One region of the Alkaliphilus crotonatoxidans genome, then DNA from elsewhere that is predicted to be linked to it. Evidence: riboswitches for the same ligand, from Rfam matches in the RefSeq annotation. Region 1 holds a riboswitch; each other region holds the start of a gene.
The links. Region 1 has a riboswitch for cyclic di-GMP ahead of ACYQ1I_RS14745 (transglutaminase-like domain-containing protein). Riboswitches for the same ligand answer to the same signal wherever they lie in the genome.

Region 1 (9,939 bases):
TAGAAATAATGACCGATTACATGAATAAGGGCGGTAAAGGCGTATTCTTTTCCACTCATATTACATCTGACCTGGATAAGGTTGCAGATACGCTTATTCTCATACATGGCGGTAGGACATTACTTGAACAAGAAAAGGACACTTTACTTGACAATTATCGTGTGATAAAGGGTGATAACAAGGCTCTTAACAATGAGAATAAAGAGTTGTTCCTAAATATTCAACTAACTGATTTTGGCTTTACCGGAGTTACAGACAAACTTTCAAGGGTGCAAAAAATCATACCGGATATTTTAGTTGAACGGCCGACTATAGAGGATATTATGTTGGCCTATATTGAAGGGGGGCGAAAATGATGTTATGGAATTTAGTGAAGAAGGATATTTTAATTGCAAAGAAATATGTAATCGTAACAATGCTGGTGGTTATTGCAATTCCTTTATTTATTATGTTTAGCGCTCCTTCGCTTTCGGGCTTTTTCCCTTTTCTTTACATGGTTGCTATGGCTGAACTTTTGTTATTACAGGCTATTTCACAGGAAGAAGCTAAATATCCCAAAGCTACTGCATTATTGTGTACTGCTCCGTATACTCGAAGTGCATTTATAAAGGCTAAATATGTATTTTCCCTTTTGATATTTGCATATTGTTATATAGTGCATACCCTTGTGATGTTAGTTATAGACAAATCTAACATTCTTGATTTAACAACTATTCTAATGGTACTTTTATTTAGTGTATTATTATATGGTATCTACATGCCTATTGAAGTCAGGTATGGAGCCGTAAAGGCAAAATTCGTTTTTATGATTATGATTTTTGTATTATCTTTTGGGCCCGTTGTATTTGCCAATCTCTTTGCGAACATCACAATTGATATTTCGGCTTTGGCAGCAATATCTTCCACAATCAAAAATATTGTGTTAGCCTTGGCAAGTATGTTGGTCTTTGGTATTTCAATGAGGGTGTCTACTAAAATTTTTTCTAAAAAAGAATTGTGAATCTAATGCAGAGAGTAGCTGGGCAAAAAAGCAACAGAGAGAGTTTCTCTGCTCCCTAAACAGGGGAAAATTATGTTAGAAAACAACATTTTGATACATTTAGGATTTGAGGATAAAGCGGAAGCTCATAAAAAGGAAGAACCTGTTGCAGACATTGACCGCAAACAGGCTCATGGCGGAAGCGGTGGGATTCGAACCCACGTGCCCTTGCGGACAACCGCATTTCGAGTGCGGCTCGTTATGACCACTTCGATACGCTTCCATAGTTTCTTAAAAAAATATAACATAAAACCAATAGCAAAATTGGCCTATATATAAAATACAGCTTTATGCTTAATTTGTCAATTCCTCTGTCTATTATTTTATGTCATGTTACTCATAATTGCCAAAAAGCGTTGGTTGAAGGGGAAAAACTTCAACCAACGCTTTTTAGCGGTCATATTTATTTTTGAGCTTGATAAACTCAATCAGAAAAATAAACTCCTTTTCCGAGTATTGCTGTGTTAGGCTCAAGATATGCTTTTGATGTGAATTTGTTACTGACTCCAGTAGCTGACCCTTCCCCTCATCCTCTGCAAAAAGTAAATAATCGGTGCTGACATTAAAGATGGTAGAAAACTTATATAATGTTTCGATACTGATTCCTCTCTGACCCCGTTCGATTAAGCCCATGTATGATGCCGACAGATTCAAAATTTCGGCCATCTGTTCAATTGTTAATTCATGTTGAGTCCGAATTAGCCGTATTTTTTTTCCGATAGCCTTGTAATCTACGCTCATATTATCACCTCATTATAACTTTAATATGATTAGCAATTAGTATTCCACACACTGACAGAATTATGTAACAGTTCTAAAAGAATTGACAAGATATGCCAACCTTGTATAAAATATAAGAAAAGATGACGACTTACTACAAAATATGATACTGATTTAAAAATAAGTATTTAATCTGATCAAAATTACGATTAAAAGTTAATTGCGACAAAGACAAATTTGTTAAATATAAGCCCGGCTTACCAGTTACATTATCTGAAGGATACAGCAAATAAGATGGCTATAGAAGGGGTGTATAGGATGCAGTGGAATATACATGATTTAGCATTGACAGACCATATCGGGAACCCAATGGACCATAAATTGTCTTTAGAGATTTTTGCCCATTCAATTGATGTAGCCATTATATCTGCTCAAATAGCTGGTGAAATAGAGCTGCCCGATCAACAGAAGCACGAATTGTTTGAAAGTGCCTTATATCATGATATTGGCAAAAGCAGAATACCACCCTCTATCCTCTATAAAAAAGGAAGGCTTACAGTAGAGGAATGGAGAACTATGAAACAGCATTGCCTTTATTCAGAGGCTTTATACTTAAAAATGCAGCTGAAAATAAAGGACAAAAATGTAAAAATCGCTAAAGCCCTGCGTTACCACCATGAGAACTGGGATGGCACAGGATATCCGGAGGGATTAAAGGGAAATGAAATTCCTCTATATAGCAGAATTATCCGTATTGCAGACATATTTGATGCTATTACGCAGCCCAGAGTATACAGGCCCTATAAAATTAAAAATACAATGTCAGTATTAGAGCGGATGAAGCGAAAGGAAATAGACCCCTTTATTTATGAAAGAAGCAAAAAAATATTAGAACAAGCTTTAAATGAAAGATTTCTTGCTAATCAAGCCAATTGGAAGGACTAGGTTAAAAAAAGGAGGAGTATTGAGAAAAAAGATAACAAAATTGTTAATAAAAAAACATAAAAAGTATCTTAATATATAATTTTATGGTATAATTTGTCTTATATTAGCAAATTGTCTGTCATATGTATTTTGATAGATTAGGCCATGGTATCATATCTTATACCATAATTAAATAAGTTTAATTTCTTAATTTTACTATAGGGAGGGTGGTGCTTAGCAATGGAAATAGAAGAGTTAGGGAAATTGCTCAATCGATTAGAGCCGCTGGAGCTGATTTTAAAACAAAATCTGATGAAACATAAAAATTTTGATACTGATTATACAAAGGATAAAATAGAAGGCTATGGCAATAAAGCATCATTCTTAGAAACTCAGCACAAAATTTTAGATGATATTATTTTGAATGCTTTTTCAAACGATTCTAATGACTTGGATGAGAATAAGGTACTCATTACGAAGCAACCCAGATTCACCCATGTTCCATTCCATCAACATGACTACTTAGAAATTATTTATGTTTTTCAGGGAGCGTGTCGCCTATATATAGAAGACCAGACCAATGAAATTCAACTAACCCAAGGGCAGCTTTGCTTTATTAATCCTGAAACAACCCATGCCTTAGGGATCCTTGGAGCCGGCGATATTGTCTTAAATATAGCAATCACGTCTTCCTTTCAGGATACAGTGTATACGGCTATGGTTTATTCTAACGATCATGCTGATCAGAGCTTTATAAATGAATGGTTTTATCAAAAGCATTTTCAAAAATATATGGTGATGAATGTAGCATCCAAGAAGTCCCAGCATACCCTTGAGGTAATTCTGATGGAATATTATGGGGGTGATTTGTTAAAGGATGATAAAATTAAATGCCTATTTATAATCTTTTTTTCAGAGCTGGAAAAGCTCCACCAAGATAGTCTTCAAGAGAGTGAAGTAGGTATTATTAGTGAAAGAATGAATGATATACTGGAATATATTTGGAAAAATATCAAGACTGTGAAGCTGGCAGATGTTGCAAAGGAGTTTGGATATCATCCAGCCTATGTAAGTCAAATGATTTATGAAAAGACCAATCGGAGCTTTGGTGAATGGGTAGTCGATACACGCTTAAAAATTGCCTGTGGTATGTTGGTTTTTAGGAAAATTGCAATACATAAGGTGGCAGCAGAGGTAGGATATAAGAACCCCGATCAATTTAATAAAGTATTTAAAGAGAAATATGGAATTTCTCCTGAAATATACAGAAAAACCAAGGGAATGAGTAATGGTGATTTAACTCGTTATGTTGAAGAAGCAATTATATATAAAGATAGGGCCAATATTATTGGGCAGCCTTAATCAGAAAAATGTTTTTATAAATTAATAATGTGGTATAATGAAATCAGTAAAATAATTAAACGAAAAAAGAACTTCTCACCGACAATAGCAAACCAACGGAAACGTTGGGACGCAAAGCTAAAGGGCCTACTCGAAAGAAAGGCAGCCTAGCCACCGAAGGATTAGTTTTTGTTGTTTTTGATCTATAGCTTTTCACCGACAATGGCAAACCAATGGAAACGTTGGGACGCAAAGCCATAGGGCCCACTCGAAAGAAGGGCAGCCTGGCTACCGAAGGGAGAGTTATCTATGAAAAAGACTTTAATCATTATGACTGTCGTCTTCTTTATATTTGCTAATATTTTTACATATGGTGCAGAAGCCCAAATTATTAGTACTGAAAACATCAATAGGGGGATTGTATCTGTTTTTTATGGACAAGCCCATCACAAAGAAATGCGGGTTTTAATTGAAAAGGACGGACAACGCTTCAGTTATCGTCTTGATGGTGAAAAAAAAGAGCGGTTTCCTTTACAGATGGGAAACGGAGCATATATTGTAAGATTAATGGAAAATACCGAAGGCAATAAATATAGGGAGATATTAAAGCAGGAAATTAAAGTAAACCTGGCAGATGATAAGATAATCTATCTAAACTCTATTCAGGAAATAAAATGGGATTCATCTTCAAAGGCAGTACAAAAAGCTTCGGAATTAACTGAAAACTTAACTGCTGATATAGATAAGGTGAGGGCAATCTATGAATATATCATTCATGAAATTGAGTATGATTATAAAAAGGCTGCTAATACTTCGTCCCATTATTTGCCTGATATTGATCATATCTTCGATACCAAGCTAGGGATATGCTATGATTATGCGTCATTATTTGCAGCCATGTTAAGAAGCCAGGGAATACCGACTCAGCTGGTCAAGGGGTATGCTTCCAATATTAATGAATATCATGCCTGGAATGAGGTTTATATCGAAGCCCTGGGGGGCTGGGTCATAATCGATACAACACAGGACGCACAATTAATAAAAAGTAATTTGAGGCCTGACATGATAAAAAGCCCTTCTGACTTTAACAGGACAAGCCATATATAGAATCGTTATTGTTCCACCCAACCGGGTGGAGTTTTTATTATTAAATTCCAGTTATATCTGGGTGATTCCGTTGTCATCAGTCATAAGATCAACCGATATTGCCTCCTTATTATGCCTTGCTTTATGGCAATTTCAACTCAGGGGAAACACAAGTTTTAACTGTAACAGGGTACTGGCACCACGTAAATTGGGGTGGGTTTTAATAATGATTGATTAATAGCTAATATGTAAAGGTATAAATGAACTATATAAACTGCAATAGAAAAAGCTTATCTTCGGTCGTCATATTGCTCGATATGGATTCTCCTCGTTCTTACTAGATGAAAATTTTCTCAGAATAACCCAAGCTTTAACTGACTAGGTACTTGCAATATGTAGGTTTGCTTTTCTTTTATATATAAATTTTTTTACATAAAAAGGGTTTTTTAAGATCATAACGAATAAATTAATTACAACTGAATTTTTCAGAAATTTCCAAAAACCATAAAAAGGCAATTTACGCCATTATTTTAAAACCAAAATGGTTTTGAGTGAGAATGAATTTAAGGAGGTTTTTATGATGTACAAAAAACTATTCATACCTGGTCCAGTCAATGTAACCCCCGATGTACTTGAAAAAATGGCCACACCCATGATTGGTCACCGTACCAAAGATGCCTCTGTTCTGCAAAGAAGTATCTCAGACAAAATGAGAAGACTGATGTATACTGAAAATGAAATATTGCTTTCCACTTCCTCAGGCAGCGGCTTGATGGAAGGAGCCATTCGTTCCTGTACTAGGCGAAGGGCTGCGGTTTTTTCTGTAGGGGCCTTTGGGGATCGCTGGTTTAAAATGGCCAAGGCTAATGGGGTGCCGGCTGATTTATTCTCCGCTGAGCTGGGAAAGGCAACAACGGCTGAAATGGTTGAATCTGCCCTCTCTACCGGTAAATATGATTTAATCACCATTACCCATAATGAAACCTCAACAGGAGTGATGAATCCTGTTGAGGAAATTGCAGCGGTTGTTAAAAAATATCCCGATGTAATATTCTGTTTAGACACCGTCAGCTCATTGGGGGGAACCAAATTACCCGTTGATGAGCTGGGGGTTGATATTTGCATCACCTCCTCACAAAAATGCCTGGGACTCCCCCCGGGAATTGCCATCTGCTCCATCTCCCAAAAAGCCCTGGAAGCTGCAAAGCAGGTTGAAAACAGAGGATTATATTTTGACCTGCTGGAACTTTACAACTACATTCAGAAAGGAGATTATCAGTATCCCTCTACCCCCAGCCTTTCCCATATGTTTGCTTTAGATTATCAATTGGATAAAATCCTTGAAGAGGGTCTTGAAAACAGATTTGCCAGACATCTTGCCATGGCAAAATATGTTCGGCAATGGGCCGTTGAAAACTTTGCAATGCTTACTGAAGAAAAGTATGCCTCCAACACCCTTACAACGGTTAAGAATACAAAGGGCATAGATGTAAAAGAGCTGAATAATCAGCTGGGTCAAAGAGGATATATGATATCTAATGGCTATGGAGATTTAAAGGATAAAACCTTCCGTATCGCCCACATGGCAGAAACAACCCTAGAGGAGATTAAGGAATTATTAGCTTTAATCGATGAATTGATTTAAAGAATCTATTTCATTAAAAGGGAGGAAGTCAGTATGTGCAAAATACTAGTAAATGATGCCATAGAAAAAAAATCCCTAGAAGAAATTGCCCAAATAGGTATTGAATTAACCCTTCATCACTATGAAAGGGAAGAATTAATGGAAAAGATTAAGGAGTTTGATGGAATTATTATTCGATCAGCCACCAGAATCGATAAAGATATCATCGATGCAGCCCTAAAAACAGGTAAATTAAAGCTAATTGTACGGGCCGGAGTAGGGCTTGATAACGTAGATGTGGATTACGCCGTATCTAATGGATTGATAGTAAAAAATACACCCGATTCCAGCAAGATTTCAGTGGCAGAACTGGCCATTGGGCATATGATAACCCTTGCCCGCAGCCTGCATCACACCAATAGAACCATGCAGGAAGGAAAGTGGCTGAAAAAACAATACCAGGGAATTGAAGTGGAGGGTAAAACCCTTGGCATAATCGGGTTTGGAAGAATCGGCCAGACCACTGCCCAAAAAGCTGCCGCCCTGGGAATGAAGGTGATTTATAATGATAGGATGCGTTCCCCAAATCATCAGGGGGAATTTGAATATGTAACAAAGGAAGAACTGCTGCAAAGATCAGATTTTATATCCTTGCATGTCCCCTTTAACAAAGAGGAAGGGCCTGTGCTGGCAAAGCGGGAATTTGATATGATGAAGGATGGCGTATATCTAATTAATTGTGCCAGGGGAGGCGTAATTTGCGAAAAAACCCTGTTAGAGGCCCTTGATTCAGGGAAGGTGGCTGGAGCCGCCCTGGATGTATTTGAAGAGGAGCCTGTGAAAAATGGGGCCATTTACCGGCATGAAAAAATATCCTTAAGCCCCCATATAGGGGCCTCAACTGAGGAAGCCCAAGAACGAATTGGTGAAGAAATCGTAAAAATCGTCAGTAGCTTTTATAAAGAGGAGTGGTTAAATGGCAATTGTGAAACCCTTTCAAGCTGTTAGGCCTAACCCCCATTTGGCCCATAGGGTAGTAGCCCTGCCCTATGATGTCATGAGTCGTGAGGAGGCAAAGGAGTTGGCAGCAGGAAATCCCTATAGCTTTTTACATGTAAGTCGTTCGGAAATAGATTTAGAGGATACGGTGAAGCCCTATGAGCCTGTCGTTTACCAGAAGGCATCGGCCAATTTAAAGGAAATGATAAATACTGGGGTACTTATTCAGGATCAGGTACCGGCATATTATATCTACAGGCAAATTATGAATGGAAGGGCCCAAACGGGAATTGTCGCCTGTGCATCCATCGATGAATATACCGGCAATATTATTAAAAAGCATGAATTTACCAGGCCAGAAAAGGAAATCGATAGAATTAATCATTTTGATTATTGTAATGCCAATACAGAACCGGTTTTCTTTGCATATCGATCCAGGATTGAAATTCAAAATATAATTCAACAGTGGACCTTGACCCATCAGCCGGTATATGATTTTACGACGGAAGATGGCATTAGCCATATGGTATGGGTCCTAGACGATATAGAGAAAGTAAAGGCCCTGGAAGCCTACTTCAAGAAAGTAGATTATCTGTATATTGCCGATGGTCATCATAGAACCGCCTCGGCAGCTAAAGTTGGTCTGAAAAGAAGGGAACAAAACCCCCATTATATAGGAACAGAGGAATTTAATTATTTTATGACGGTGATCTTCCCCGACGAAGAATTGCTGATTATGGATTATAATCGGGTAGTGAAGGATCTGAACGGTTTAACCACTGAAGCATTTCTTGATCGAGTTAAACAATTCTTTGACCTATCGCCCTATGAGGAACAGGGCCCCTGTAAGCCTACAGAACGCCATAGCTTTGGTATGTATCTGGCGGAAGGCTGGTACAGGCTGACAGCCAAGGAAGCAATCATTAATGAAAATGATCCGGTGGAACGATTAGACGTAAGTATTTTACAGAAAAATTTGCTGCAGCCAATTTTGGGAATTGAAAATCCCAGAACAGATAAACGGATCGACTTTGTTGGAGGAATACGGGGACTCAAGGAGCTGGAAAGAAGAGTAGCAACAGATATGAAGGTGGCCTTTTCCTTATATCCCCCCTCCATGGAGGAGCTATTGGCCATTGCCGATGCAGGAGAGGTCATGCCCCCTAAATCCACCTGGTTTGAGCCAAAGCTAAGGAGTGGACTATTTATACATCTATTATAATTGATAATCATAAGACAGTGGCCTGGTGTTTGGCAGGCACACTGTCTTTTTCTTTCAGTATAGAGGGAAGAATAATCAGAAATATTAAATAAAACACAATTTTTTCTTGACCTACTTGTACGTACAGGTTATAATAAAAATATAATTAAACCTGTACGTACATGTTGCTGTAATTTTGAAAAGGTTTTCAAAGGCATAATCTATCTATTCATACTCAATATTTTAGAGAAGGAGGGTTCTTTATGAGTAAATACGCCAATGACGTCAAAGAATTAGTAAAACACATTGGGGGGAAGGAAAACATTGTAACGGTTTCCCATTGTGCTACAAGAATGCGCTTTGTGTTGAGTGACCCGAAAAAAGCCGACATTAAAAGTATCGAAACCATTGGAATGGTAAAGGGAACCTTTACCCAGGCAGGACAGTTTCAGGTCATTATCGGAAACGAGGTGGCGTCCTTTTACAATGAATTTATTCGACAGACCGGCTTGAAGGAGGCCAACAAGGAAGATACAAAAATAGCAGGACGTCAAAACATGAGCTTACTCCAAAGACTTATTTCTCATTTAGGTGAAATTTTTGCTCCCCTGATTCCAGCTATTGTAGTAGGGGGGCTGATCCTTGGCTTCCGTAATGTAATCGGTGATATCAAGATGTTTCAGGAGGGTACCAGAACCCTGGTGGAAATATCTCAATTTTGGGCAGGTATGCATCATTTTCTATGGTTAATCGGTGAAGCAATCTTCCACTTCTTGCCCGTAGGGATCACCTGGTCTATTTCAAAGAAAATGGGAACTACACAGATTCTAGGAATTGTTTTAGGTATTACCCTGGTTTCTCCCCAATTACTGAATGCCTATGGGGTAGCAGGAGGCGCAGAGGCACCCTTCTGGGATTTTGGATTCGTACAAATTAATATGATTGGTTATCAAGCCCAGGTTATACCGGCAATTTTAGCAGGATTTTTATTAAGCACCATTGAAC
Region 2 (9,939 bases), on a different contig from region 1:
GCCTGCCAAAGCCGTGTTGCCAATTTCGCCAATGGTGGTAGTTCCTTCAATTTGAGCTGCCCCCATTTTTAAATTTCGATTTGTTGCACCAGCCAGAATCGGTAGATTTAATTCTATCTTTTGAATTAGTATCCTTCCTATTGTATCAAGTGCCGACACCTCGATGGGCTTTTCCTCTTCCTGTTGGTCAGGCGGGTTTGTCGGACTTACCAGTCCCTGATCCTGCTCCATTTCATCATTAAAAATGGTTTCTAACTCATAATATGCTTCCATGGCAGCTGCTTCTAAAGTGATGTGTTCCTCAAAATCCTCCAGCAGTTTTTGCTGGCTATACCACCAATACCCCCTTTCCAACAGGGGATAAGCAGCTATGATGAGTCCCATGACAATGATTAAGGTTGACAGTTTTTTCATGGCGGCATCCTTCCTTTGGAAAAAGGGCTGGAACATAATTATCCCAGCCCTTAATTAAATTTGAATATCTTTTTATTTAATTATTTTCTTCTGAGCCTAATACCCAATGCACTGATTAAAGTTCCCAGTCCATAAAACAGATAGGGAGATCTTTCACCGGTTTTGGGCAACGCTACGGGGCCCAAGGGAATTTCTTCGTCAAGAATAATCATTTCGGGCTCTTCTTCAACTTCCTCTACTTCTTCTACCTCTATTATATCTTCTACTATTTCCACCTCTGGTACACCCTGGGGAATAGGTTCTTCTTCTATTATTTCTTCTACCTCTTCAACGGTTTCAGGTTTTGGGTTAGACCTCCTAATTGGGGTGTTGGATCTATCTCTGTTCCTATCTCTATCCCTGTCTCTATCCCGACCTGGATTGTTATTATCTGGTTCCTCTGGATCTTCTGGATCTTCTGGATCCTCTGGATCTTCAGGGTCTTCAGGATCTTCGGGATCTTCTGGATCCTCTGGATCTTCTGGATCCTCTGGGTCTTCTGGATCTTCGGGGTCTTCAGGATCTTCTGGATCTTCAGGGTCTTCGGGGTCTTCAGGATCTTCTGGGTCTTCTGGATCTTCGGGGTCTTCAGGATCTTCTGGATCTTCAGGGTCTTCGGGGTCTTCAGGATCTTCTGGATCTTCTGGGTCTTCTGGATCTTCAGGGTCTTCAGGATCTTCAGGGTCTTCAGGGTCTTCAGGATCTTCGGGGTCTTCAGGATCTTCAGGGTCTTCTGGATCCTCTGGGTCTTCTGGATCTTCTGGGTCTTCTGGATCTTCGGGATCTTCTGGGTCTTCTGGATCTTCGGGATCTTCAGGATCTTCTGGATCTTCAGGATCTTCGGGATCTTCAGGGTCTTCGGGATCTTCTGGGTCTTCTGGATCCTCAGGGTCTTCTGGATCTTCTGGGTCTTCTGGATCTTCGGGGTCTTCCGGATCTTCAGGATCCTCGGGGTCTTCGGGATCTTCTGGATCCTCGGGATCTTCTGGATCTTCTGGATCTTCAGGGTCTTCTGGATCCTCTGGGTCTTCTGGATCCTCTGGGTCTTCTGGATCCTCGGGATCTTCCGGGTCTTCTGGTTGAACCCTGGTATTATAAACATAAACGCTACCTTCCAGGGCTCCAATTGTTAATAAAATTCTTCCATCGGCGGGTGATATTTCATATATCGGTATATATTCTTCGGGTATATTAATTTCGGTTATCAAGTACTCACCCAGGGGCAGGTTTTCTATTTCCAATGAACGGCCAGCACTGACCGTATGTATTTCATTATAGCCCTGTGGCCCTGAAATATGGACGGTAAAGTCAGTCTGGTCTTCTTCTACAATTGTATTATCATGATCATAAACAACCTTATTGACTGTTATTTTTCCGGTTGGCGGCGTATATTCATAATAAAGCTTGGTCATGGCAGAAAGGGCGATTCCAGCTTCCATCCCTGTAATGCCTATTAAAGTCTGAGACTGCTTCACGCCTCCCACCGGCAGTAGAATCAAAGCGTCATAGACTTTTTGATGTCCTTTCACTTCTACTTGAAAATCGATGTCCGCTTGAAATTCCTCAGCGGGAATCGTTATTTTTACTGTTTTTATACCTTTATCAGTGTTGACGGTTTCCTCTGCTCCTGGATAAACCCCCTGCAAATCAATACTGTACTGATGATTTAACTCAATATAGCTGCCGTCGTAATTGGTTTGATCCGCCCCATAGCTAAAGGTAATTTCCACATCTTCCTCTGCATTTGGGCCAATGGCTACGTTTGTGATTCCCACATCGGCAGGGTGATCAGCGGCCGGTATACCGGGCAGTGACTTTAAATACTCATATACCCGCTTTACATTACGATTTAATAATTGAAAATAGGTAGGGCTATAATTGTTGGTCTGATTCCATATTGCATATTGTGTTGCAGTAATTGCCTGGGCCTGGGTTAAGCTGTTTACATTTCCTACAGCCTTCTTTAAATCATTCAGGCTGATATTGGGGTATGAGCCATGGGCTATGGCCCTTAGCTTGTTGGCTTTAGCTTCATTGATGCCAATGGACTCGGCATCTTCAAGCTTGATCAGCCGATAGTCAACATCCTGTCGTGCCCTGACGGTTTCGTCTGCACAGTAGACATAAATGGTTGACCCTACATACTTGCCATTACTATACTGTCTTACATGGAAAAGATAGGTGTTTGAATCTGAGCCCCTGGTACCCGTTCCATCCCAGCGGTAATATTGGCTATTTCCATAGGCTATGCTGGGCATAAACATCAAGGCCACCAGTAGGGCAATAATCAGGCTAAAGCTCCTTCTCCTGATTTTTTTTCTTACCATTCCTTCACTTCCTCCCTTTTTAATATAGTTTTATTGAAGCAAAATTGCTTTTCTAGTAACTTGTGTCCTTTAAAAGGCGAGATAAGAGCTGTGGCAAATTTGGACAGGGATAATCTATTAGCTTAAATGAGGCAGGGTACTAGGTACCAATTGAATCATTAAAACATAAATTAATTATTAAGTATGTCGCTTTATATTTTATTAGGTCTGGTATGACTAACATTCCATCAAAAACAAAAAACTGCCGCACGATTTTGCGGCAGCAGGACAATCATCGTATTGATTCATACCTTAGATTCCTAACTTTGCGTCCCAGCCTTTCGAACTGGTTTGCCCTTTACGTTTGTGCCTTAAATATTTTATTAGCTCCGTAAACTTTATAGTACAAAAATGATATAAAAAAACTGCCACAATTTAAACTGTGGCAGTCGGACGATCATCGTATATGCATACCTTAGATTCCTGACTTTGCGTCCCAATCTTTCGACTGGTTTGCCTTTTTCACCAAACATATGAAAATTATTACAAGGAAATATATTCCTATATTTTCTTATTTTAGATGGTGTAAAGAAAAAAATCAAGTATTTTTTATAAAAAAGTATATTATCTTATTCATCAGGTAAAATATCGAAGTTTTTTAGTGATTACACAATTTTTTTATGTTATGATACAATATAGCATCACATATTATTTAACTGTGTATCATGAATTTCCTGTGAAGCATCATAGAATATGCTTTTTTTGGGCAAAAATATTATTACAGCAATAATTTTTTAGATAGAGGAGTGAAGATTTTGATTTCTTTTGATCTAAACCACCAAATACAACGTATTCATTTAATTGGTATCGGTGGAATCAGTATGAGTGCAATAGCAGAAATCCTGCTTAAGCATGGCTATCATGTTTCCGGCTCAGATATTAAGGAATCTAACATAATTGAAAAGCTAAGAAGTCATGGGGCGCAGATTTTTTTAAGCCATCAGTGTGAAAATGTCAGGGACGCTGATTTAGTTGTCTATACAGCTGCCGTTAAGGCAGATAATTGTGAACGCCAGGAGGCAGAAAGGCTGGGTATTCCTCAGATTGATCGAGCCCACATGCTTGGGCTCATTATGAAGATGTATGACCGTGCCATTGCAGTTGCTGGAAGTCACGGAAAGACCACTACCACATCTTTATTATCCCTTGTGATGGAATATGCCAAGCTGGACCCTACCATCATGGTTGGTGGAGAATTGGACGAAATTGGCGGGAATATCAAAATTGGTGAAAGTCAGCATTTTATTACGGAAGCCTGCGAATATGTTGAGAGCTTTCTAAAATTCAACCCCTTTATTGGAATTATTTTGAATATTGACGAGGATCATCTGGATTTTTATAAGGATATTCACCATATTAAAGGAGCCTTTCATCGTTTTGGCCGGCTGATTCCCCAGGATGGCTATTTGGTTGTCAACGGCGATGATGACAATGTGTCTGATGTGATTCAACAGCTTACCTGCCAGGTATTTACCTATGGAATAAAAAAGGATTGTGATTTTACAGCCAGGGACATTGTTTTCCATACCAACGGCTTTCCTTCCTTTGAAGTATATTTTTCAGGCAAATCCCTTGGCAGATTTCAATTGAGTATTCCCGGTGTCCATAATATCTACAATGCCCTGGCTTCCATTGCCACAGCTTATATCCTGGGAATTCCCGCTGAAGAAATTGTCAAATACATTAAAATCTATAAGGGGATTCACCGTCGCTTTGATCTTCTCGGTGAAGTGAAGGGTGCCAAAATCATAGATGACTATGCCCATCACCCCGCTGAAATTAGAGCAACCCTGGAGGCCGCTAAAAAATACCCCCATGGTGAAATCTGGTGTATTTTTCAGCCCCATACCTATACCCGAACCCTGGCATTGCTGGAGGACTTTTCAAGGTCCTTTCATGATGCAGATCATGTGATCATTACCGATATATATGCCGCCCGTGAAAAGGATAACGGTGAAATTCACAGCAGCCGCTTGGCTGAATTAATTAAGGATCATGATGATGTACAATATTTAAAGGATTTTGATGGAATTACAGACTATTTATTACAGAAGGTTCAGCCTACTGACCTGGTCATTACCATGGGAGCCGGAGATGTCTATAAAATTGGTGAAATGCTGATTGAAAAGGGAAAGTATTTAGTGCAAAATAAAAAGATCATCTAGTCATTCGATCGGAAACAATTTAATTAATTATATTATTTAATAATATTTTTTAACTGTACCTGTTTAGTCCAAGCAAAGGAGGGTAATTTTAGAATACATAAACCCCCACTCCCCTATCCATTTATAAAGAAGGAGCAGAACTCCCCCAGTTCTGCTCCTTCATTTTATTCTTCAATTGACTCATCAGTTGACCCATCAACTACAGGCTGGCCGCCATAGACTTCTATTAGCTGATTTCGAATGCCCGGATAATCGGGGAAATAATATGATACTTTGTTTTGGTATCGATCTTCCCCAGCAAGTACTCTCATTTCCACATTTTCCATGTTCATTCCCACAGCCGAGGTGGCCAATGAAAGTACCTCTTGTAATTGCATATCGGTTCTGACATGCTTAAAGGCAGCGGTGGCCACTGAAGGCAGCCTTAGGCTCAGGGCCTTTTTAAAGGCTGACTTGATAAACTCCTGCTGGGCTTTAATTCTTCCCAGGTCGCCGTCTGCATAGGACATACCGCCGCTTCCCGGTGTCGATTTACGGAATCTAAGGAACTTAACCCCGTCGGCTCCCTTTAAAATATGGTCTCCCGCCTCGAAATAAATTCTAAGGGGTGGATCATCATAGGGGTCATAGTAGTCCATTTTCTTAGGAATATGAACCGGAACGCCTCCAAGGGAATCAATAATGGCCTCAGCCCCTTTATAGGTTACAGATACATAATAGTCAATGGGAATATCATACAAAATATCACTGACAACGGTCTTGACACCAGCTGCACCATGATCCCCATAGACAGAATTGATTTTACGCTTATCCAGCCGATCATAGCCCTTACGATGATAATAGGTATCTCGAGGGATGGAAATAATATCGATCTTTTTGTCATTTGGCTCAAAGGAGACAAACATCAGAGTATCGCTCCTGGGGCCCTCCAGCCCCATCAATACAAAATTGATTCGATCACTGTTATATACCAGTTCCTCCAATTCATCCCGATCTACATCATCTACCAGGTTTTCCTGATTGGGATCAACCACGGCCTCTATAATTTCATCTGAATTGGGATGATCATCCCGCATAAAATGATTGAAAGACCATACAAGGCTGGTGAAAATCACCACAAAACATAAAAAGGCAATGCCGAATATTTTAAAAAAGGTTTTCATCCTGTTCACTTCCCCGTTTGGTTTCATAACTAAGCATCATATAGCACTATCATTATCCTTAATTCATTTTATTTTTTAAACATCTTTTCTATTTTAACAAAAAAGTATAAAAAAAGCTATAGAAAAGGTGAATTTGCAAGGATCTTTATAGAAATTATTTCCTTAATTTATTATACTGAATCATTTTTCCCTTGATGTACTTTACAAAAATGTATTTTAAAGTTCCTAAATGCTGTCTTAGTTTTCCGTCTATCAGCTTAAAATATCTTGTAGTTCGCTGGACGTCCAATAACGAGCTCTCTTTGGAACTGTATTTAGCATTCATAAATATTTCTGTTATTTCTTTAAAATCATAATGTGAATCGTAAACAATTCGCTGAAGCCGTTGAGCATATTCCCTAGGGGTTTCTCCAACTTGAATAGGAGAATAGATTTTTCCAATCATTTGTACAATATGATCATACAAGTAAATTATTTTTTGGTTGCTGCTCCCCTGATCCAACGATCTTAGATAATAGATCAGCTTCAATTTGCTGTAGAGAATTCTTAGGGGTAGCATCCCCAAAAGACTGATGGGCAAAAACCGCTTCAAAATCCTCTTTAGAAAAACCCAAAGACTCGTCAGGGAGCTTTCTAGGGTGGGAATGGGCAGATCCTCCAAATTGCGATCCACTTCCCCCTGGGGCTCTTGAACTGGCTGAATTTCGCTATCCCTTAGGGCCCTTTCCAGTAAAGCCTCCATCTCATCAAATTCCGCTGCTGTATTTTCTGTAGATTCTTCTCTGTTTAATGGGGCCTCCTGCAGCACAGGCTCATCATAGGCAGGGGTTGCCTCGAAGATCATCCAACCCTCTGACCCCATGTAGGCCTCGACCCATGCATGGGCATCCTTTTGTCTGATCTCATAAATCCCTTCTTCATTGGCCTCCGGCATACGATATCCTTCGACGTATCGGGCCGGTATCCCCTGGGTTCTTAGCAATACTGCCATGGCTGTGGCAAAATAGGTACAATATCCCTGCTTCTCTTCAAAGAGAAAATATGAAACAAATTCCTTATCCTCTGGAACCACCGAAGGTTCAAGGGTATAGGTGTAATTTTCTCGTAAGTAGCTTCTAATTGCCCGGGCCTTCTGATGGGGCGTATCTACATGCCGGGTGATCTCATCTCCCAGTTCATAGACCGAATGGGGCAAATCTTCCGGCAGCATTAGATACTTTTCAAAGGATGGGTCTAATGAGGGAACCGGCTCCTTGTGCTCACCGCCAGGCAACAGGGCCTGAACCACATAGCTCTCATTTTTATATCTGGCCCCCCGAAAGGTCATCTGGAAATTTTCATCCACCGTGGCATTGGTAATCCCCCCTGCTAAAACCTTGAGGGGTTGATAGGGAGTAAAGATTGTATTGGTGGCCATATTCATATTCCGAATTTCAATCGTAACCGGTACCCCTGATTGCACCTCCATCGGCAAGAGCTTTCCCAGCTCATGGGCCCATTGATAATCAGCCTCTGTACTCCAATGATTATTCTGGTAGATGTTTTTAACATTTCCTCTTAAATAAAGGGGGGAAGGGGCCTTAACCTCCATAACCAGCCGATCGCTTAATTTTACCGGCCCCCCTAATCGGGTGGTATTGGACTGAAAGCCCGTTTGGGTGAAATCGAAAAGCTCACTTTTTCCAAAGCTTCGGCTATAGACCAAGTCATCTCGAAGCTCAAAGACTATGGGAAAGTATGCCTGGGCCTGGGCTTCAATCCAATGCCATTTGATAAGACTGCCGCCCTTTGGCAGTAGCCCTGCAGTAACCATGATCACCAGCCCGTAGCCAAGGGCTGTTTTCATCCACGGTGAATACAGATCAAGGGAGCCTGCGGCCTTAAAATAGCTTTCAAGTCCTTTTAAAATCAGAAACAGCAGCAAGAATAAAAATAACATGGGATAGGCCGCATCAATGTAGATATACCAATAATATATAAAGGCACCGACATAAAGGGGCAGCAGCAAAGATGGCCTTCTGATTTTGAAAAGAACCGTAACGGTGTATAGACTGACCAACAGTACCAGCAATACCCAGAAGGCCCTGCCATTTTCAAGATAGATTTCTTCACTGCCCCCCAGATGGTTTCTAATGTTGCTAAAGAGCTGAATTACCCATAAAACCAACCTTTGCAGTGTTTCGGGCTGATAATGCCGGTAAAACAGAAAAAGCGATAGCAGCATAAAGAATGCCGCCAACAGGGTGAAGGGCAATAGTACAAATAATTGAATTACGGTACCGGCCAAAAAGCTTAGAATTAAGACGCTAAAGCTGTTCAGGTTAATTAAAAGTACCTTTCCCAGTACCTGGGCCAGGGTAAAGAGCATCAACAAATGAATCAAGGTGTAAATAATTTTTTGCTTTCCCTTAAGCTCCTTTTTCATATTTTTCCTCCAAAACATCCCTTATGTCCTGTTCCACATCAAGCAAATAAAGGGGAATTCCCTCACCCCCAAGTTTTTTGGCCATTTCCTTATTTTGCCTTGAAATATGAGGGCTCCCCTCTTCACGGCCAATAATCAAATAAACGGGCTGCAGGTTTTTCATCTTCAAACGAATTCCCTGGGCCGCCAATTCCTTGCCAAGGAAGGGAGTCAGCAGAAACAAGGTGCTTCCCTGCTGTATATTGGGTAGATTACCCTCAATTTCTCTGTAAAAATCTACTGTGTCAACGGGATGAAAGGTTACCAGCTGATCTAAAAAACCTTTAAAATAGCCCGCCTGGTTTCCCGTCATGATCCTGGTTCCGCCGGTATCCCGATAATATAACGATACCTTTATATTTTGACCCAGGCAAAAATCTATGATGGATGCCGCTGCTTCCACCAGCTTATCTTCGATAAAGGCCTCCTGATCGAAGAAGTAGTTATTTCTACAGCTATCCAGCATGACGATAACACCATGGTCCCCCTGTTCTTCAAAATTCTTTACCATTAGGTTATCGGTTTTGGCCGAAGCCTTCCAATGGACCTTCTTTAAAGAATCTCCCGGCTGATAGACTCTTAAATCTGATAGGGCTGCATAATCCTGAAACAAAGGGTTTTTTACCACCAGCTCACCCATCTGTTGGCTGGCCTGAATTTTCAGACTTTTCAAAGTTACTACCCTGGGATAGATTGTTAAAGCCAGGGGAACATTGGCAACCTTTTTAAGCCGGTAAAGATCAAATATATCTTTAATGATCAGCCTTCCCTTACCCAGCGTAAAATTACCCCGCCGTACACACTGCACTGTTGTCTGGCCCCAATAGCTTTCCTTCTTCTTTAGATGAAATTGAATTTCAGGCTCCTGTTTTCCTGTCAGGCGGTAGACCAGCTCATTATGAAATACCAGCCTTGGAAAGGTCAAACCACTAGGGTTCCTGATTTCATAGTGAATTTTAATCTCTTCACCGGCCACCAATTCCCCTTCCGGTACCCTGACGATTACCTGTATAAAATATTTACCCAAAAGGCTGTGTAGAAAGGGCAGCAGCAGTGTCAGCAGATAGGTATAGAGGAGCAGGTAGGGAATTCTTCCCCCCACAATCAATGCAAAGGGAACAACCATCAGACCGATGAATAACAGAGCAATTTTAGTTCTCAATGGCACTCACCACCGGTACATGAATTCTACCCAGTATTTCTTGAATTACCTGATTAGCCCGTTTCCCTTCTATCCTGGCCTCTGCCGATAATACCATTCTATGGCCCAATACATAGGGGGCCAATTCCTTCACGTCATCTGGAATAACATAATCTCGATTTCTGAC
Region 3 (9,939 bases), on a different contig from region 1:
AGCCTGTGCAAGCAAAGTCAAAGCTCGGTTTTTTGTGCTGGTTTGCTTTAACAGCAACAGACTCCCCGGCAGGGATGGTAACAGGAAATTCCAGATAAAAAACGCGGTCAAGGTTTTTGGTCTCGGATATTATATCCTCAAGCATTCCCAAATGATAGCGGTCACGAACAGAGGCGGAGAGCAGTCCGTACTCCAGCATAAACTCAGACACTGCACCAAGAAACATCTCGTCGGACACGGCAAGCCCTTTACCATCGCCATACACGGAAAGGAAGCTCTTCACAATATCACGGAACACATCGGATAAAATCCGCTCAGTCCGTGTGACGTTTACCGAAACGCCGTCCAGCTCATTGCCCTTTTCGATGGCCCCGTTTTTATAACCCTGCAAGGCGTATTCTCCGATATCGTCGCCAAGCACGATAATATATTTTTCGGAACTCTCTCTGCGAGTTTCATTCGGTACAAAGTAGCTGAACCGTCGCTGCCCATCCTCACCATATTCAACGCCGTTGAAGCCATAGAGCAAAATCGTGGTTTTCTCGGGATTGATTGTAAAGGTGATTGCCTGGGATGCGGCGTCAAACTCATCAAGCGGTGCTTCAAAATCTGTGAAGCTGTACACCGTCACCTGCTGATCGAGGCTTGGGTAATCCGCCAAAGCGTTCGCTTGATAGCCGCCGCTTTCCAAAAGCGCTTTGTACCCCTCCCACGAATCGAGATGCAGAATGTTCGAGCTACCCTCAGGGTCGTCTGCGCCTGTGAAGCTGCCCGAATATCCACCCGGATGCAGCGTCGGAGAAACCGGCTCGTCATCCAGCGTAATGGTGGGGATTTGTTCTGCAAGCTCATTGAAACTGCCGGCGAAAGGGTAAAGGAGGCTTACACTGCGCTCGTGTTCCGAATGATTAGAGAGAATATATCTGTCCTGTACCTGTGCGCCCCATACACGCAGCGAATCCTCGCTGGCAAGAGAGAAATCATAAGCAATATGGCGGCTGGCGCTGATTTCATCATCCGCCTCAACCATCGTAAGGGGAAACACCGGACCCGCATAGGACATGAATGCAGAGCTGCCCTCTGCGTGGCCGCTACCCCCGCTTCCCGCGTTGCCGCCCAAAGGCAAAAAGTTCTGCCAAAGCGCGGCACCGCCGACACCCACCACGAAAACAATGCAAGCGGCTATCACCGCCCAGGCCTTCCATTTAGGACGGGCGGCTTTTAACTTTGCGTCCTGTGCCTGATCGATAAGGTCATCTCGAATCCCAGTAATGGCATCAAACAGTTTTCTTTCGCGCTCTCGGCTCATATTGTCACCCCTTTCTCCACTAAATAAGACTGAAGGCTTTTGCGCAGGCGGAACATCCGTCCCGCCAGTTTGTTTGGCGTAATGCCGCTGGCCATGGCTAGCCGCCCCAGCTCCTCGCCGTTCCAGTATCGGCGCACAAAGAGGATGCGCTCAGTGGAGGGAAGGCTGTCCAACCAGTCGCTTATGTATCCGGAAAGTGCCTGCGCCTCCAGTATTTCCTCAGTGGTTTCGGTGTCGGGAATACAATCAGAGAGTTCGGAAAGAAGCACTTCCACACCAGCATAACGCTTTTGTGCCCGATTATGATTCCATCGATTGATGGAAAGATTGCGCACAATCCTGCCCAGCCATGCACGAAACGCCAAGGGCCTTTCTGGTGGGATGGTATTCCATGCCTTATGGTAGGTGTCGCTGACGCACTCCTCGGCATCCTCACAAACCGAAAGAATGTTCATGGCAAGGCGGTAGCAAAATCCACCATACTTGTCCGCTGTTTCTTGAACCGCCGTTTCATCCCGGTTCCAATAAAGCGTGATGATTTCATGATCTTCCATTGCGCCCCTCCTCTCTATAAAATAAAGTACCCTTATTTATATAGACAGCAAAAACGATACAATATTTGCCGCTTACAAGAATTTATTTTACCACATGTGTAAACTATCGCCTAAACGCGCCATCCTTTTACAAGGATACTCTGGATGATACTTGGTATGTAACGACAGAGCAGGCCGATTTCTGTCTTGCAAAATCGGCCTGCTACTAAGTCTTTTATTTTGATGATTAAATCATTGAGACTGGACTTTAGACCAGTTCCACCGTAATATCTTTGCGTGTGGTTTCATAAAACACAATGCGCCATTCCACATTCTCCACCGGTTCAAAATGCAGCGCGGAGCAGGCAACCCGGAGCTTGCCCTGATTACCGCCATCGAGAACAATAGCAGTTGGGCCATCCGCCCTGCCGATGATACCGATGCAAACATCATCGGTTGCCTGCGGTGCCTTTGGGTCGGCGTATTTTTGCCGGGGTCGGTCGCCCCGTGCGCAATCTGTTATCATAAAAGATCGGTCAGGAAAATCAGGAGAAATCGTATAACTCATTATGATGTAGTGTGTTGGAAACTCGTGATTGGGGTTGTTGAAATGCTCGGCGGACAACTCCTGCCGTTCGTATTCCTGCACGATCAGGGTGTGCTTTTTACCCGTTGACGGATGTATCAAATCAATCTGATCACCGGGCGACGATACGCGAAAATGCGGCCCCGATATGGCGATAGGCTCTTGCATCTTTTCATGCTCCTGTATGGTAATACGCTCTTTTAGCTGTTCTCTCATGAGGTCAATTTTCTTGTTGAGTTTTTTGGTATATTCTATTTTTCGGTCAAGTGCAGCTTGAAGCTGTTCTACTGTTTTCTTCAGTCTCCCTATATGTGACGATATTTAATTACCGTCAATCTATGATAGCTCGATTTCAAGGAATTGTCCAGTAAAATAAAAAGTAAAAAAAGTTCTTGCAATCAATTTTTAATGGCATTATGCTTTATTTGAGGATATCCTTCATAAAGCAAAGGAGGAAATTATAACATATGAATCATGAGAAAATTAAAATGCTTGAAAAGATAATTAACAATAATTATAACAATATTACTGGCATAGTTATGCGCAAAAACGGTGAAGAGGTATATGAAAAATACTTTAACGGGTATACAGCCAATCATGCTACCCATGTGTATTCGGTAACGAAGAGTGTTTTTTCAGCACTGCTTGGTATTGCCATTCATAGGGGGAATATTAAAAGTGTCAACCAGAAAGTATTAGACTTTTTCCCTGATTATACGATAGCCAAGGGTGAAGAAACGATAAAGCGTATCACGATCAAAGATATGCTGACTATGACCGCCCCTTATAAATACGATACGGAGCCGTATGAAAAGTTCTTCACAAGCCAAAACCCGATTCAGGATGCACTTGATTTATTAGGTGGGGACAAACCAATCGGAGATTTCAATTATTCTGCTATCGGTGGTACCCATATTTTGTCTGGCATTCTGGCAAAAGCTACGGGACAATCAATACTTAACTTTGCTACGGAAAATTTATTCTCGCTGTTGAAAATCAATGTTCCTCAAAATATTGTATTGCATAATCAAGAAGAGCATTTCGCCGTTATGAGTGATAAGAACACTCGTGGCTGGGTAGTAGACCCACAGGGAATTAATACGGCAAGCTGGGGACTCTTTCTAACACCCGCAGATATGGCGAAAATGGGGCAGCTATATTTAGATGGCGGCATATGGCAGGGCAAACAAATCGTACCGCCTGAGTGGATAGATGAAAGCACCAAGGGGCATAGCCACTGGGAAACGTTGTCTTATGGCTACCTATGGTGGGTTATTGATGATAAAGAACATATTTACGCCGCCTTGGGAGACGGTGGGAATGTAATTTACATCAATACGAAGCAAAAAATGGTGATTTCCATCGCTTCTCTTTTTATACCGGATGCTAAGGACAGAATAGAACTTATTAGAGAGCATATTGAACCCATATTTGAGGATTGAATGTAACTAATTTGATTTACGGAAGTTATACCGCTCGATTTTCCATAAGTAAAGCCGCCCTGATGACTGTAAATCAGCGGGGCGGCTATCTTTTAGACATACATCAAATCGTGCAGTACACATTCGTCGGCAATATCCTGTGACAGTGTAAACGCCTGTATTCTTGCCAGCGAATCCTCAAGGGGTGGAGAGTTTTGATCCAAATACTGCCCTCGAATCCGCTTTGCCATATCAAAAGCAGGCATCTTTTCCCACCTCCAAAACCTCCGGCATTAATTGTGCACCCAATTTGAACCCTTCTAAAAATGCCTGTTCCATATGATAAGTCAGCCGGGGATAATTGCTACGGCCGTTTGTTTTTTTCCTACAAAGGCTACCTGGCTTGTTCATGGGCGGAATCAAAAATTAGCTTAAATTGTAATCATATTATATGGTTGATATAATAAAAGACAGGGCTAATCTTAAGGGTTATTGCTATCATTTATTTGAACCACCAAGGGCAGGGTTAATATGGAATAGACTGGCTTATCAATTTATTGATATAATTGGATTGTCGTTTTTTATAGCCTGAAGGGTTAAACGATAAACGTACAATTTATGAGTAACAAAAATAAGAATTGAAGAGGAATAAAGCAATGAAACAATTAATCACCTTAATAATGATTATGAGCATAGCGGCACTACTGATCAGCTGCAGAATGATTCCTGCCCCCAATTATCATCAAGACCCCTATGGGCCAGAGCCCGTGGAAGAAGCGCCGGCAGATAATATTTTGCCCCCAGAGGCTTCAGATACAGTAAAAATAATGTTTTTAGGCGATTCCATGATGACAGGCAGGGTGGCAGAGGTCATAAATCAAAGGGGAATTGATTATCCATTATCTGAATTTATGCCAATTTTAAAGGATAAGGATTTTATTGTGGCCAATTTAGAAACAGCCGTCGGCACCAGTGGAGAACTAATGGAAAAGACCTTTTCCTTTCAAACAGACCCAGCCATGCTAAGGATTTTTGAACCCTTAAAAGAAAAGCTTGTTTTTAGCCTGGCTAATAATCATGGTATGGATGGTCCGCTGCATGAAACCTTGGCCCACTTAAATAGTACCGGCTATAATTATATAGGGATTGGCAACAATGAGGAAGAGGCCTTCCGACCCTATATTTTAGAGAAAAATGATCTATCCATCGCTATTTTTGCTGCGTCAAGGGTTATTCCCGTGGCAGAATGGCGAGCTGATGCCAATCGACCTGGAATGGCTACAGCCTATAGCTTTGAACCCCTAATAAGCCATATTAAGGCTTATAGTGGGCAGGTAGACTACGTGATTGTATTTCTTCATTGGGGAGAAGAATTGGCAGAAGAGCCCAATGAAGATCAAATCAACCTGGAAAAAGGGTTAAGGGAGGCAGGAGCTAACATCATTATAGGGTGTCACCCCCATGTGATTCAAGAATTGAAGTGGTCAGATAAAAGGGAGCTTACTGCTTTTTCGCTGGGCAACTTCTTATTCACCAATAGCAGACGCCCGGAGGCCAATCATATAATGGCTTTAGAGCTTTCCTTGTCGAACAATCAAATCGAAGAAGTTAAGGTTTGGCCTGGTAAAATAGATTTTGGAATTGTCAGGTATTTAGACAAGGGACAGGAGCGTCATCAGATAATGGATCGAATTAAAAGACTTTCTCCAACAATTGATGTTTTAGAAGAAGGAATTGTGCATCCTATGTGGAATAAATGATACAATGGACTCATTTATCAATTAAAGCAAAAATCATACGATATAACTATATAGTTTTGTCGTATTTTGACGAATATGGCTTTTAATTTTGACAAAAGTAAGGATGATTCAGGATGCCCAATTTTTATCATGAAAAATTTAATATATTAGAGAGCTTTAAAACAACAGCCCATCAAGATATTTACATTGCAACAGAAAAAGAAATTGACAGTCATGCTGTGGTACTAAATGTTGTTAAAGATCAGGAGTTAATTCATCTAATGGAGACAGAAGAATTGGCTTCAGCGATGGCGAATTTAATTCATTTAGAAAGGCGAGGGGAAGAGCTGATTATTGCCACTCGAGTATTGGATGCTGAACCGTTGCTGGTTTATTTAGAAGAAAATTACGTTCCCATCAAACAACGTATGGACTTAGCCTTCCAATATTTAAATGCCATTTCAAAATATGATTTCCTGGCTTTGCCCCTTAAAAATATATTAATTGATGAAGCACAGCTGGTGGTCAAGGATGAAAATCTTGCGGTTGATGAACTGATCGTCGTTGAAGAGGGCTATAACCTGGCAGGTAGCTTTAACATAGGAGAAAAGCTTTCTTCTGTATTAAGTAAAATTATTTTCTTTGAATATCGTCAATTAAGGCAGGAAGAGCTTCTTTTGGCAGAAGTACAATTTTTTATAGAGGATTTAAAGGCTAAGCCTGATATAAGCCTTAAAGAAGCCCTGGCAACCTTTCGCAAGCTCTATATTTATCATTATTGTATGGAAGGTATTGATAATAACTTGACTGAAGAAGTTCCGATGAAGGCCTACCGGGAAATAGATGAGCAGCCCCGGCCTGAGAAAAAAACCTTCCGGTGGCCAGTAGTTGCTGCAATCCTTTTATTGCTAACGGTGGGGGCCTATGGTGTATCAAGTCTCATCAAGTGGTTGCCTGAACGGACCCTTCAGGGAGATGAATATACCCCTGTAGGTGGCCAGGTCAGGGCTTATTTTCGAATTGAGGAAGAACCTCCCTATTGGATACTTGTTAATGAAAGCAGTGGTTCCGGAGAAGAAACAATCGAGGCCTATCTATGGGAAATCAGTTATGAAGGAAAGGTCATTCAAACTTCAGATAACAGAGAGCCTAAATTATCCTTTAATCAAGAGGGGACCTATACCATAAGCTTAAAAATTATGGATCAACAAAACAATGGGGAATGGAGTGAACCCCATATTGAGGCACTGGAGGTAAAATTTGATACAGAGGAGGATGGAAGGGAGGCCAACATTACGCAGAATAACGAATATTTTACGCTGTCCACCCAGGGGCAAAATAATATTATAAAGGATGTTAATCTGTTTAATGAGGGACCCTACTCCTTCAAGCTTGTAAATGATCAGAATCTTTCACCGACCTTTACGCTGAGAAATTTCTACGCAAAGGAATATGAAACGCTTTCAATGCTGATTAAAACCAGTCAGGAGGAAAACTTAAAGCTCCGGCTTATGGTTTATAATCAAGGAAATTTACAGCACCGTGAAGAATTTTCTCAATCTGTTACAGTTCAAGATGATTGGAAGCTGGTTTATTTGGAGTTACCAAAGGTAAGCATGGAAGAAATTAAGTTAGAGATCGTAGGCTTTAGAAATCCAATTTGGGTAGATTCTATAGAATTGCAGCCATATAAATAGAATTTATTGTTGCGAGACTTAAAATAAGTCTCTTTTTTTGACTATTAATTAGACATAAAACGACTGAATGTTTAAATAAATAACAAAAGTATACAAAAAAACCTATACATTTGAACTAATTTACTATATATTATATATGTAGTATATTTTTATGAAATTAAATAAAATTTGGCAAACTTATCGAAAGGTAAGGACGCAAAGCTATGGGTCTAAAGAGGGTTAACTTCCATGATTGCCAGGTTGCTGTAAAATTTATATTTTTTTGTAAATTTAACATATAGCACCTAGGGAAAATGAACTAGGCGCTTTTTTTATTGGTGAACCCATGACTCGATAATAAAATGCAGGGTAAGGGGTACGGTATGGGATTGAAGATAAAATCAAAAATATTATTAACCAATACGTTTCTGCTACTGATTTGCTTTTTAATATTTTTATATTTTAGTAATCGAGTATTGATCTCTTTTTTAATTTCATTTTATACCATATTATTGAGCATAATCATTACTTTATTATTAGACCTTAATAAAATTATCGGCAATCTTGCCGAGGTTGTTACAGGCTTGGTCAGCAAAATGAAAGCAGACAAAGGGGATAACACCCTGAAAATGACAGATAATCGAGGTAATAAGATTGAAATAACCAATCAACATGATAAAACTATTGGTGTAGTCTCGTATCGGGATGAAGAACTACAGGCCTCCTATGAAGACTGGAATTACAGTTTAGAAAGGCTATTTCAGTCCAAAGGGTTCAATCAACTCTTAAATGAGATGATTTTCAGTACGGATGAATTCTTAAGTGTTGATCAAACAGCCATATTTCTTGTAAATAATTCCTTTAAGATAAATGGGTTAAGGAACCTTAAAGGGGAGAAAGCTTTGCCAGTTATAATTAGTCAAGGGGAGCCATGCTATCGGCAAATAATAAATAATCAGGAGCTAAGGATTATTCATAGTTATGATTTTAAACATAGCTCAGGGGCTTTTAATAATCAATTAAGTAAAGAAGCAGGTATTGAAAAGCTGTTGTATTTACCCGCCTTAGAAGAAAAAAGGATAGCAGGGTTTGTTAACTTTTTAGCAGAGGATACTAAAATGGATGCAGTAATAGTGGATAATGAACAGCTTATGGAAAGGGAAAGGAAAACCTATTTTGAAATGATAATTTCCTTGGTTATGGCGATGAATATAAAGGACCCCTACACAAAGGGGCATAGTGAACGGGTTATGAAATATAGCTTAAGGCTTGGTCATCACCTAAATCTGACAAAAGCAGAGCTGGATATTCTAAAGTATGGCAGTATACTTCATGATATAGGTAAATTAGCGATACCCAATGATATTTTACTAAAGAAGGGCATGTTGACTCACCAGGAATATAGCATGATTAAAAGTCACTCTGTAAAGGGAAGCGCCATGATTAGCAGCTTAAGTTTTTTACAGCCTGCCCTGCCGATCATTAGAAATCACCATGAACGGTATGACGGTAAGGGGTACCCCGATGGTTTAGCAGGAACAGAAATTCCGTTATTAACGCGAATCGTAACCATAGCCGATTCCTATGATGCCATGACTTCAGAGAGAGAATACCGTAAGAAGTTAACAAAGGGAGAGGGAATAACCGAATTAAAAAGACATCGTGGTACACAATTTGATCCCCTGCTGGTGGATGAATTTATAAAAATTATCTAAAAAATGATCGCAGTAAAAAGCACAGTACTTAAATCCCTAAATTCATAGATCAATGGGTTGGCCAGGCTATCCATGATATGTTTGGTAGTGACCTATGATGCTGAATTAGGGGGTTTTTTTTATTGTATAGAAAAAGAGGCTTCGCTTTGATTATCTTTATAGGTTTTTACCGACAGCCCTTAGCCCATTTAAGAAAAATACCAATAAAGACAAATGCAGGTATAATAACAAAATTCAACAATGAAATATAAGTATAGTAATTTAACAGCTTAAATAATAATAACAGGTTGTTGCGGGCAAAATAAACTGCTACCGCCACCAAGGCAGAAATTAGGTATATTAAATTCTTGTATATAAATAAACACACCTTTAGCCCAGGAGGAATAGGATAGAATGAATTGATTAGTTAAGAGGAGGAGAGGCAATGAAGAAGGGAAGCATTAAACGATTATTCCCCGGTGGCAATACGGCAGAGGGCTTTTACTCTTATTATCAATATGTAATTGACCTAAAGGAGGCCAGTCGGGTCTATTTACTAAAGGGAGGCCCAGGGGTAGGGAAGTCTCAGCTGATGAAAAATATTGGCAGCTTTATGGTGGATAGGGGATACGATGTAGAGTTTCATCACTGTTCGGCTGATCCTGAGAGCTTAGATGCCATTGTAATTAATGCTTTAGGGGTGGCTTTTATTGATGGTACAGCCCCCCATGTGATTGACCCTAAGTACCCGGGAGCTGTAGAAGAAATCCTTCACTTAGGCCAATATTGGAATCAGGAGGCATTGGTTAAGGATAGACAGGAAATTATTAAGGCCATCGATGCAAACGGAAAAATCTATAAGCGTGTGTACAAATATTTAAAGGCAGCAAGGCTTATACAGGATGATCTGGAGTGGATTTACCAAGAAGCAGCGAATTCAAGAATGGCGGCAACGGAAATAGAAGAATTTATCAGTAAAAT

Region 2: it holds a riboswitch for cyclic di-GMP, as region 1 does, so the genes downstream of both, ACYQ1I_RS07310 (thioester domain-containing protein) here and ACYQ1I_RS14745 (transglutaminase-like domain-containing protein) in region 1, are expected to answer to the same signal.
Region 3: it holds a riboswitch for cyclic di-GMP, as region 1 does, so the genes downstream of both, ACYQ1I_RS00315 (HD-GYP domain-containing protein) here and ACYQ1I_RS14745 (transglutaminase-like domain-containing protein) in region 1, are expected to answer to the same signal.

What each region holds. Positions count from the first base shown of each region.
Region 1 covers NZ_BAAHXS010000006.1:561,949-571,887, forward strand. The annotation lists gene ACYQ1I_RS14715 (ABC transporter ATP-binding protein) at 1-356, shown strand, start outside; gene ACYQ1I_RS14720 (ABC-2 transporter permease) at 353-1,000, shown strand; tRNA gene ACYQ1I_RS14725 (tRNA-Ser) at 1,174-1,262, opposite strand; gene ACYQ1I_RS14730 (helix-turn-helix domain-containing protein) at 1,430-1,780, opposite strand; gene ACYQ1I_RS14735 (HD-GYP domain-containing protein) at 2,078-2,704, shown strand; gene ACYQ1I_RS14740 (AraC family transcriptional regulator) at 2,924-4,045, shown strand; cyclic di-GMP riboswitch class I at 4,122-4,203, shown strand; cyclic di-GMP riboswitch class I at 4,239-4,320, shown strand; gene ACYQ1I_RS14745 (transglutaminase-like domain-containing protein) at 4,334-5,131, shown strand; gene ACYQ1I_RS14750 (pyridoxal-phosphate-dependent aminotransferase family protein) at 5,691-6,755, shown strand; gene ACYQ1I_RS14755 (D-2-hydroxyacid dehydrogenase) at 6,789-7,742, shown strand; gene ACYQ1I_RS14760 (DUF1015 domain-containing protein) at 7,711-8,955, shown strand; gene treP (PTS system trehalose-specific EIIBC component) at 9,198-9,939, shown strand, end outside.
Region 2 covers NZ_BAAHXS010000004.1:982,631-992,569, reverse strand. The annotation lists gene ACYQ1I_RS07315 (class D sortase) at 1-414, opposite strand, end outside; gene ACYQ1I_RS07310 (thioester domain-containing protein) at 495-2,780, opposite strand; cyclic di-GMP riboswitch class I at 3,036-3,125, opposite strand; cyclic di-GMP riboswitch class I at 3,201-3,287, opposite strand; gene murC (UDP-N-acetylmuramate--L-alanine ligase) at 3,575-4,984, shown strand; gene ACYQ1I_RS07300 (LCP family protein) at 5,149-6,147, opposite strand; gene ACYQ1I_RS07295 (transglutaminase TgpA family protein) at 6,302-8,572, opposite strand; gene ACYQ1I_RS07290 (DUF58 domain-containing protein) at 8,556-9,773, opposite strand; gene ACYQ1I_RS07285 (AAA family ATPase) at 9,763-9,939, opposite strand, start outside.
Region 3 covers NZ_BAAHXS010000001.1:62,115-72,053, forward strand. The annotation lists gene ACYQ1I_RS00280 (hypothetical protein) at 1-1,309, opposite strand, end outside; gene ACYQ1I_RS00285 (RNA polymerase sigma factor) at 1,306-1,863, opposite strand; gene ACYQ1I_RS00290 (hypothetical protein) at 2,111-2,644, opposite strand; gene ACYQ1I_RS00295 (serine hydrolase domain-containing protein) at 2,896-3,870, shown strand; gene ACYQ1I_RS00300 (hypothetical protein) at 3,963-4,115, opposite strand; gene ACYQ1I_RS00305 (CapA family protein) at 4,506-5,609, shown strand; gene ACYQ1I_RS00310 (PKD domain-containing protein) at 5,723-7,285, shown strand; cyclic di-GMP riboswitch class I at 7,446-7,533, shown strand; gene ACYQ1I_RS00315 (HD-GYP domain-containing protein) at 7,777-8,979, shown strand; gene ACYQ1I_RS00320 (ATPase) at 9,404-9,939, shown strand, end outside.